Regions from separate parts of the Obesumbacterium proteus genome, predicted to be linked through region 2. Evidence: predicted binding sites of a transcription regulator. Region 2 holds the regulator's gene; each other region holds the start of a gene.
What was found. Region 2 encodes Fur, which represses iron uptake genes when iron is present. Its sites were predicted from a motif close to ATAATAATGAGAACNACTATCAA; they were not measured.
Positions count from the first base shown of each region.

Region 1: the regulator Fur is predicted to act here: its motif matches at 1,641-1,663, upstream of bfd (bacterioferritin-associated ferredoxin).
Region 3: the regulator Fur is predicted to act here: its motif matches at 1,965-1,987, upstream of sodA (superoxide dismutase [Mn]).

Region 1 covers NZ_CP014608.1:1,079,509-1,082,844, reverse strand. The annotation lists gene DSM2777_RS23640 (prepilin peptidase) at 143-916, shown strand; gene bfr (bacterioferritin) at 858-1,334, opposite strand; gene bfd (bacterioferritin-associated ferredoxin) at 1,407-1,604, opposite strand; gene tuf (elongation factor Tu) at 1,782-2,966, opposite strand; gene fusA (elongation factor G) at 3,037-3,336, opposite strand, start outside.
Region 2 covers NZ_CP014608.1:2,478,052-2,481,387, forward strand. The annotation lists gene DSM2777_RS11815 (beta-N-acetylhexosaminidase) at 1-787, shown strand, start outside; gene fur (ferric iron uptake transcriptional regulator) at 1,058-1,507, opposite strand; gene fldA (flavodoxin FldA) at 1,827-2,354, opposite strand; gene ybfE (LexA regulated protein) at 2,476-2,751, opposite strand; gene ybfF (esterase) at 3,032-3,336, opposite strand, start outside.
Region 3 covers NZ_CP014608.1:940,897-944,232, forward strand. The annotation lists gene DSM2777_RS04490 (glycerate kinase family protein) at 1-393, shown strand, start outside; gene DSM2777_RS04495 (CdaR family transcriptional regulator) at 452-1,663, opposite strand; gene sodA (superoxide dismutase [Mn]) at 2,062-2,688, shown strand; gene yiiM (6-hydroxyaminopurine reductase) at 2,831-3,336, shown strand, end outside.

The sequences.
Region 1 (3,336 bases), 1.4 Mb from region 2:
AATACACACGAGTAAAATACGCGCCCTAGATCTAATTTGCATAAAATTCATACAATCGTGTGACATTGATTCCAATAAAACCGCCTCTATAGCTCGATGTGCCCGGATATGATGTTGCGTATATCGAATGGAGAAAACACAGATGGAATTGTTTACGGAAATCTATTCTTGCGTGATGTCAGATCGTGGAGCGCGTGTAGCACTAAGCCTCGTATTTGCCTGTTGCGGTGGTTGCGCCACTCACATCGCAAGGAGTGCCATACTTAGACGATTTTGTTCAATAGATGCAGTTACCACTTTTAACACTCTGGCTTTGCCTTCTATTTGCAAAGGTAGCCTAAGGGAACAAGCCAGCTATACTCTGCTTTTTCTAAGCATATCCATTTGGCCCCATATCAGCCTAACAATTTTACCCATTATTTGGCTAATCAGCTGGTTTCTCATTACTTTGTCCCTTTTGGATATTCAACATTACCTCTTACCCGATGTACTTACCTTCCCCCTACTTTGGCTCGGTCTTTGTTTTAATGCTTACACTAATGCAATCCCTATAGAACACGCCGTTGTAGGTGCCATCACGGGTTATATCTTTATTTGGTTTCTAGGCTGGGCAACTAGACATTTGGCAGGAAAGATGGGGATCGGATTAGGCGATGCCAAACTATTGGCCGCACTTGGCGCATGGGCTGGATATGAAAATTTGGCGCTGATATCTGCTATTGCATCATTTGTAGGAATTATCTGGTGGGGAATTCGGCAACTACACTCAGTGACAAAAAAACCACCCTCTGCCTTTTGGACCTTGTTTGGCCATCGCCGGCTGGGTGGTTATTTTCGATATATTGCACTCATGGAAATTAAGCTTCTTCTTTCACCTGAGCTAACAGGTAATTCTGGATACCCAAACGTTGAATAAGCTCAAGCTCAGTCTCTAGCCAATCAATATGTTTTTCTTCATCAGACAGGACTTCAATCATGAGATCACGACTGACATAGTCATGGACTGAATCCGCATAAGCGATACCTTCACGCAAGTTCTTCGCGCCGTCGAGTTCTAACTTAAGATCGGATTTCAGCATTTCTTCCACATCTTCTCCGATATTGATTTTCCCTAGATCTTGAAGATTTGGCAGTCCTTCTAAAAAAAGAATTCTTTCGATGTAACGGTCGGCATGCTTCATCTCATCGATCGACTCGTGGTACTCAATATCATTGAGTCGTGTGAGTCCCCAATTTTTAAACATACGGGCATGAAGGAAATACTGATTGATGGCTACGAGTTCATTACCAAGTAGCTTATTGAGGTGGCCAATAACTTTTTTATCGCCTTTCATAAACAAAACCCTCCGCTTCCAGTTCTTTTAGTGTAGAACCAGAGTCTGAAGAGTCAAAAAATAACCATACTTTTATGCCACGTTTATGAAGTTGCTTTGAAGTACCGCGTTTTCCTCATCAAAAATCTCGCGAGCCTGACGAATACATTTGCCGCATTCAGATCCGAAAGGAACGATTTTGCGCAAATGATGGAGAGAGCTCGGCTGATATTTGCGGATTGCATGACGTATTGTTTTGTCCGAAATCCCATTACATAAGCAAACGTACATATTTTACTCTTTACTGATTTGATAATAATAGTCTAAATAATAAACGTTATCATTTCAATAAAGGTATCTAACTTTACTGCTTATAAACCGTACTAACTTGAATCAGTTCATGTTTTTCTTGTAATAAAAAAGGGCGCCTAAGCGCCCTTTTACTGCATTTGGTTCAGAAGCTAAATATTAGCTCATTACCTTAGCAACAACACCAGCACCAACGGTACGGCCGCCTTCGCGGATTGCGAAACGCAGACCATCGTCCATTGCGATTGGGTGGATCAGGGTAACGATCATTTTGATGTTATCGCCTGGCATTACCATTTCCACGCCTTCTGGCAGTTCGATGGTACCGGTCACGTCAGTTGTACGGAAGTAGAACTGTGGACGGTAGCCTTTGAAGAACGGAGTATGACGGCCGCCTTCATCTTTGCTCAGAATATAAACTTCTGATTCGAACTTGGTGTGTGGTTTGATAGAACCTGGTTTAGCCAGAACCTGACCACGTTCGATGTCTTCACGCTTGATACCACGCAGCAGAACACCAACGTTCTCGCCTGCACGACCTTCGTCCAGCAGTTTACGGAACATTTCAACGCCGGTACAAGTTGATTTAACGGTATCTTTGATACCAACAATCTCAACTTCTTCACCAACTTTAACGATACCGCGCTCTACACGACCGGTAACAACAGTACCACGGCCAGAGATTGAGAATACGTCTTCGATTGGCAGCAGGAATGGCTTGTCGATAGCACGTTCTGGTTCTGGGATGTAAGAATCCAGAGTTTCAGCCAGTTCTACGATCTTAGCTTCCCACTCAGCTTCGCCTTCCAGCGCTTTCAGAGCAGAACCACGGATGATTGGAGTATCATTGCCTGGGAAGTCGTACTGAGACAGAAGTTCACGAACTTCCATTTCTACCAGCTCCAGCAGCTCTTCATCATCAACCATGTCGCATTTGTTCAGGAATACGATGATGTAAGGAACGCCAACCTGACGACCCAGCAGGATGTGCTCACGAGTCTGAGGCATAGGGCCGTCAGTCGCAGCAACAACCAGGATCGCGCCGTCCATCTGCGCAGCACCGGTGATCATGTTTTTAACATAGTCGGCGTGGCCTGGGCAGTCTACGTGTGCGTAGTGGCGAGTCGGGGTGTCATATTCAACGTGAGAAGTGTTGATGGTGATACCACGAGCTTTTTCTTCTGGCGCGTTATCGATCTGGTCGAATGCACGTGCAGAACCACCGTAGGTTTTAGCCAGAACGGTAGTGATTGCAGCAGTCAGGGTAGTTTTACCGTGGTCAACGTGGCCGATTGTACCAACGTTAACGTGCGGTTTTGTACGTTCAAATTTTTCTTTAGACACGGCTTTATTCCTTACTCTTGTGCTCTCCCTTCATAGAGAGAGCACGGGATCAATGTTTTAAACTAGTAGCTTATTTGCCACGAGCTTCAATAACGGCCTGAGCAACGTTGTTAGGCGCATCATCATACTTCAGGAATTCCATGGAGTAAGATGCACGACCTTTGGTCAGAGAACGCAGCTGAGTTGCGTATCCGAACATTTCAGACAACGGAACTTCAGCATGAATCACAACGCCAGTAACGTTGGATTCTTGACCACGCAGCATACCGCGACGACGGCTAAGGTCACCGATAACGTCACCAGTGTTCTCTTCCGGAGTCTCTACTTCAACCTTCATGATAGGCTCAAGCAGAACTGGTTTCGCTTTCTT
Region 2 (3,336 bases):
GAAGGCATTTGCCACCAAGCGCGTGGGCGTCAACTTCTGGGATACGCTCTATTGGGGCGGTTTTGATACCGTCAACGACTGGGCGAACAAAGGCTACGAAGTAACGGTTTCTAACCCAGACTACGTCTACATGGATTTCCCGTATGAGGTGAATCCACAGGAAAATGGCTACTACTGGGGAACTCGCTTTAACGATGAGCGTAAGATCTTCAGCTTCGCGCCAGACAACATGCCACAGAACGCGGAAACTTCCGTAGACCGTGACGGCAATTTCTTTACCGCGAAAAGCGATAAGCCATGGCCGGGCGTTTATGGACTCTCAGCGCAGCTGTGGAGTGAAACTACGCGCACTGACGAAATGATGGAGTATAAAATCTATCCTCGCGTTATGACGGTGGCGGAGCGTGGATGGCATCGCGCGGGCTGGGAGCAGGACTACAAAGCGGGCCGCGAATATAAAGGCGGTGAAACCAATCTGGTAGATAAAAAATCTCTGCTGAGCGATTGGCAGCGCTTTGCAAACCTGATGGGGCAGCGTGAGCTGGCGAAAATGGATAAAGCCGGTGTGGAATATCGCCTGCCGGTTCCTGGGGCAAAAGTCGTGGGCGGGAAATTGGAAGCCAACATTGCGCTGCCAGGGCTGGGGATTGAATACTCCGTAGACGGCGGCAAGCAGTGGCAGCGTTATGATGCTAAAGCTCAACCGACCGTTTCTGGTGACGTTCAAATTCGTTCAGTGAGCCCAGATGGTAAACGCTATAGCCGCGTAGAACCGGTACAGGCGTGATATCCAAATAGGTAAGTTCGGTATTTCCTGCCCCGGTGGGGTAGGGAATAGCGCAATAACGTATTAATGCAGTGGTTCTTAATACCGTTTCATCATCATTATTGTTGCTATGGTATCTGCCGAAGCCATATGAGTGATTTAGTTGTGAGTTGCTTAGCCCCCTGCCTGAGGGGCTTTTTTTTGTCTGTTTTTTGCCGAGAAAACGGATTCTTTGGATTTCAGGCAATAAAAAAGCGACCCTCAGGTCGCCTCATTTACACTCGCGTGTTTTTACTCTCTGCCATCGTGCAGACTTTCGTCTTCGCGGCAATCACCCTCAGCGCAGTGACCATACAGGTACAGGCTGTGGTTGGTCAGCTGGATACCATATTTTTTAGCAATTTCGTGCTGACGTTTTTCGATGGAATCGTCGCTAAACTCGATCACTTTACCGCAGTCTAAGCAGATCAGATGATCATGGTGATGCTGTTGGGTCAGTTCAAATACAGATTTTCCGCCTTCAAAATTGTGACGAGTCACAATTCCAGCCTCGTCGAACTGGTTCAGTACACGGTAAACGGTGGCTAAGCCGATTTCTTCACCCATATCGATCAGCTTCTTATACAGGTCTTCTGCGCTGACGTGATGGCAAGTTGGATCTTGCAGAACTTCCAGAATCTTAAGACGCGGAAGCGTGACTTTAAGTCCAGCCTTCTTTAAAGGAGTGTTGTTATCTGTCATTCGGATTCTGTCCCGTTACTTAGCTCGAAGACGTTTAGGATAGCCTGCATTTGCTGCCAGCGTTGCCCTAATTGTCACCGAACTGAAAATATAATTGAGATTCATTATAAAGCTGATGGCGGTAAATGGAAACCGCAGTGTGTTAACAACTTGGACGGAACTACAGGGTGGAAATAAAACGTAACACACTGACAAATATGTAACTCTGCTGGTGGCGGGGGCTAGAGCGAGAAAAATGAGTTACATAGATGTTGCAAATTGCTTTCGCCAATCGCTGAAATACCCGCTGGCTTATGCAGTCAGCGGGTTCAATTTCATGTTAGCCAGCCAGTTCAGCCAAGCTCATCTCTTCGGAGATTTGTTTCACCCACGCATCAACACGCGTTGCGGTGAGTTCAGGCTGGCGATCTTCGTCAATAGCCAAACCAACGAAGGTTTTGTCATCAACCAGCGCTTTAGACGCTTCAAAATGGTAACCCGCAGTTGGCCAGTGACCAACGATGGTCGCGCCGCGTGGCTCGATCAAATCACGGATGGTGCCCATTGCGTCGCAGAAGTACTCTGCATAGTCTTCTTGGTCGCCGCAGCCAAACAGAGCAACCAGTTTACCGTTGAAGTCGATCTCTTCCAGAGAAGGGAAGAAATCATCCCAGTCACACTGAGCTTCGCCGTAATACCATGTTGGGATGCCAAGCAGAAGAATATCGAATGCTTCGATGTCTTCTTTGCTGCTTTTGGCAATGTCATGAACTTCAGCAACGTCTTTTCCGAGTTGCTTTTGGATCATCTTAGCGATGTTTTCCGTGTTGCCCGTGTCGCTGCCAAAGAAAATGCCTACGATTGCCATGTCGCGTTTATACCTTTTATATCAAATAATTAAACTAGAATCTTGAGAAAGACCAGTACGTACTTTACGCACTATAGCACTTTAAACCGTATCGATTTGTCGTCATTGTGTGCTGGTGGCGTTAAGATTTTAAAATCTGATTGAGTAAAATTTGTTCAATCAATTCACTGCGGCTAATGTTTTGTTCTTGAGCCAAACGATTCAGCATTTCAACCGCTTCTTCGTTAATTTTTAGCTCGACGCGACGCAGTCCTTTCACTTTATCGCGGCGCAGTTGGTTGCGTTTGTTAATTCTTAGCTGTTCATCCCGAGATAACGGGTTGGTTTTCGGGCGACCCGGACGACGTTCATCTGCGAACAGATCCAGAGTCGTGCGGTCCGTTTGTTCTTTGGCCATATCAGGTAGCGGTACTACAAGGAGAATTTTGAATCTGCGTAACGAATCAGATCATGATTAACATACTAGGGCCATTCACCCTTTACCGGCACTATCCTTGAACAGCAAAACTGCCTGCCAGAATAATAGCGCGCCATAATACCCTAGCGCCCCCAGCCGCGACAATCCTTAATCTTACTTACCTCACTGATGAATGGTGTTTTTTTCTACAGTGAGGCGGCGGTGAGGCTGAAGTTTGGGTTAAGTTAGGTCGTGAAGACGACAAATTAAGTGGTTTGGCTTATTCATCGCTGTCGAGAAAACGATGCAGCGTGCGTAGCACCAGCTCGGGTTTTTCCGCATGCAGCCAGTGGCCCGTACCGGCAATCACGTGAGCTCTGGCATGGGGAAACTGGCGAGCAATGGCTGCGCGATGAATATCTTGAATATAGGGCGATGAGCCACCTTTGATAAACATCGCAGGGCCTTGGTAAGGCGTGACTTCTTGCCAGCCGACGATATTTTCGTATTGATCCCACAGCACCGGCACGTTAAATAGCCACTCGCCATCCTGAAAAGACTTCAGCAAAAACTGTATCACGCCTT
Region 3 (3,336 bases), 1.5 Mb from region 2:
GCTGCTGGAGGCTTAGGGGCCGGTTTGATGGCATTCACCCACTGCAAAATGGCGCGTGGCATTGATATTGTGACCCAATATTCTGGCTTAAGTGAAAAGCTCGTGGGTGCCGATTACTGCTTTACCGGCGAAGGTGGCATCGATTTCCAAACCAAGTTTGGCAAAACGCCTTATGGTGTTGCTCAGGCGGCTAAAGCACAGGGAGTACCGGTTATTGCTCTGGCTGGCTATATCGGTGAAGGCGTGAGTGAGCTGTATAGCGAAGGTATTGATGCCATCTTTGGTATCGTGCCAGGCGCTGAGAATATCGACGCGCTGCTCAAGAATGGCTGCTCCAATGTTGAAAGAACCTGTGAAAATATTGGCAGACTGCTGAAGATCGCGCGCGCGTAATAAGCTTTAGAGACATAAGCCCATGAAAGAGCAATACGATCAGCGTATTGCTCTTTTTTTATTGTCCTGCTTGAGGAAGGTGGCTAATGGAATCCGTATCGCCAGCAGGATAAAGAAAGCCGCTATCTAGCTGTAATGAGATATAAATCAGCAAGCGATCGTCAAAGTTATTGAGATCGAGCCCCGTAAGCTCAGAGATTCGGTGTAAGCGATATTCCAAGGTGTTGCGATGAATAAACAGCGCTTTGGCGGTTGCGCTTGGCTGAACGTTATTCATAAACCATACGGTAAGTGTTTTTCTTAGTACGCCGTTGCTATCGATAGCTCGAAGCCGTGCCAGTGGGCGAACCAGCTCTTTGGCTTGCCATCCGCCACGCAGGCTATCGAGTAAAACAGGTAGGATCAGGTCTTGATAAAAATAGCTGCGCTGTTCCGGCGTGCGCTGTTTGCCCACCATCATCGTGGTATAGGCCGTGCGGTATGAGCGAGCAATGCCGCTTTCATCCGGGAAGTAGTTGCCCAAAGCAATTCTGATTTTCAACTGACTGTTTTTGGCCAGCTTCTTGAGCAAAAGGTTAATTTGGTTGCGCTGACTTTCTGGTTCCCAGCGGCCAAGCGAGCTAAATGCGGGTCTGAGAACTACCATCTGATTGAGCGATACGATTGCCGCAAGGTTATCGTGTTCTGCCGTCGTCAGTAATGTTTGGAGTTGTTGAAGATCGACGATGGCGCTATCCACGCCAAGCTGGCCGCTATCGACTTCCACTACTACCACCACGCGGGGCTGATTGAGATCTATCCCTAGGCGCTGAGCCCATTCCTGAAGCGCAGGAGAGAGCTTTTCGGCGCGAATAAGGTTAAGCACTAACTCTTCGCGCAGGCGAGTATCTTGCGCCAGCATGTGCATCAGATGCGCTTGCTCCAGCATCATTTCTGCGGTCATGCACACCAGCTCACCATACCGCCTCAGCTCAGAGGGATCGCCGGTGAGCCCTATGACGCCAACAATTTCACCGTCGAAATGCAAAGGAAGATTCACGCCGGGGCGAACGCCGTGCAGGTGGCGGGTCATATTCTCATCAATATCGACAATTCTTTCCTGCGATATCGCCAGCAATGCACCTTCGTGCAATTCACCAATGCGTTCTTGAGCACCACTGCCTATTATTCTGCCCCGTGCGTCCATGACGTTAACGTTGCTGTCGATGATTTTCATGGTGCGGTCCACGATATCCTGAGCAAGTCGGGTATCGAGATGGTAGGTCGCCATGCTGCGCTCCGTGTATGTTAAGTAGAATATTCCGAGCATACCGAGGCGGATACCGGTAAACATTGTGCAAATGCACAATGTTTAAGATAGCAGTTAAGAGTTGCAAAAGAAGTCACAGTTTTTTGCTCACTTTTAACTCGTTACCACTACATAGTGGGGCCATTGGCGCTGGCAATCGCAACTATTGATATTAACGATGGCGGCCAAATACAATGCGAGCATCGGGCTGAGAGCCTTGCAGGGACTGAATGTACGCTATTTCCCCGCTTGTTTTTATCATACCCTTACCGCTTATAAGCGATTGATAATCATTTTCAATATCATTTAATTAACTATAATGACCAGACTGCTTAACCGGAGCGGATGTTTTGCTCCTTTGAAATCTGGAGAAGATGAATATGAGCTATACCCTGCCATCCCTACCTTATGCCTACGACGCATTAGAGCCTCACTTCGATAAGCAAACGATGGAAATCCATCACAGCAAGCACCATCAGGCCTACGTCAACAACGCGAACGCTGCGTTGGAGTCTCTGCCAGAATTAGCCAAATTAACCGCAGAAGAGCTGATTGCTCAGCTGGATAAAGTCCCTGCTGAAAAGCGTACTGCGCTGCGTAACAACGCAGGCGGCCATGCAAACCACAGCTTCTTCTGGAAAGGTTTGAAGCTTGGTACTGAGCTAAAAGGCGATCTGAAAGCGGCTATCGAACGCGATTTCGGCAGCGTTGATAAATTTAAAGAAGAATTTGAAAAAGCAGCGGCAACGCGCTTTGGCTCCGGCTGGGCGTGGCTGGTGTTGAAAGCAGACGGCAAACTGGCCCTGGTTTCTACTGCAAACCAAGATAGCCCGCTGATGGGCGAAGCGGTTTCTGGTGCTTCCGGTTACCCAATTGCGGGTCTGGACGTGTGGGAACATGCTTACTACCTGAAATATCAGAACCGTCGTCCAGACTACATCAAAGCGTTCTGGAGCGTGGTGAACTGGGACGAAGCAGCAAAACGTTTTACTGAAGCGAAAAAGTAATCGTCTGTAGTCACTGTCCATAGTGAGACAGCACCGATCGTAGCGTGGGGAAACCCACGCTTTTTTTGTTTTTAAACCCCATGGGAACGGTATAGTAAGGGTATTGTCATTTTCTTGATGAATCTGCTTTTGGGAGCCCTGCATGCACTATCCAACGATTTACACCGGTACCATCATTCCTTATGAAGGCAGCAAGCCGAGTGCAATTGGCAAACGTCAGGTTTCCGGTGGCGTGATGCTTAACCGCCTTGGGTTGGAAGGTGATGAACAGGCAGAGAAGAAAGTCCATGGCGGCCCCGATCGGGCGTTGTGTCAGTATCCGCGTGAGCATTATCAGTTTTGGCAACGGCAGTATCCCCAGCAGGCTGAGCAATTTTGCGCTCCGGCCTTAGGCGAAAATATTTCCACTGAAGGGATGACCGAAGAGAATGTTTTTATCGGTGATATCTACCGTTGGGGAGAAGCGCTGATTCAGGTCACTCAGCCGCGTTCGCCGTGCTATAAGCTCAACTATCACATGGATATCGATGAGTTTTCCGTGCAGATGCAACAAACTGGCCGCTGCGGTTGGCTGTATCGCATCGTTGGCGAAGGTATGGTCAGCGAAGATCAGCCGCTGGAACTCGTTTCACGCAACAGCGATATCAG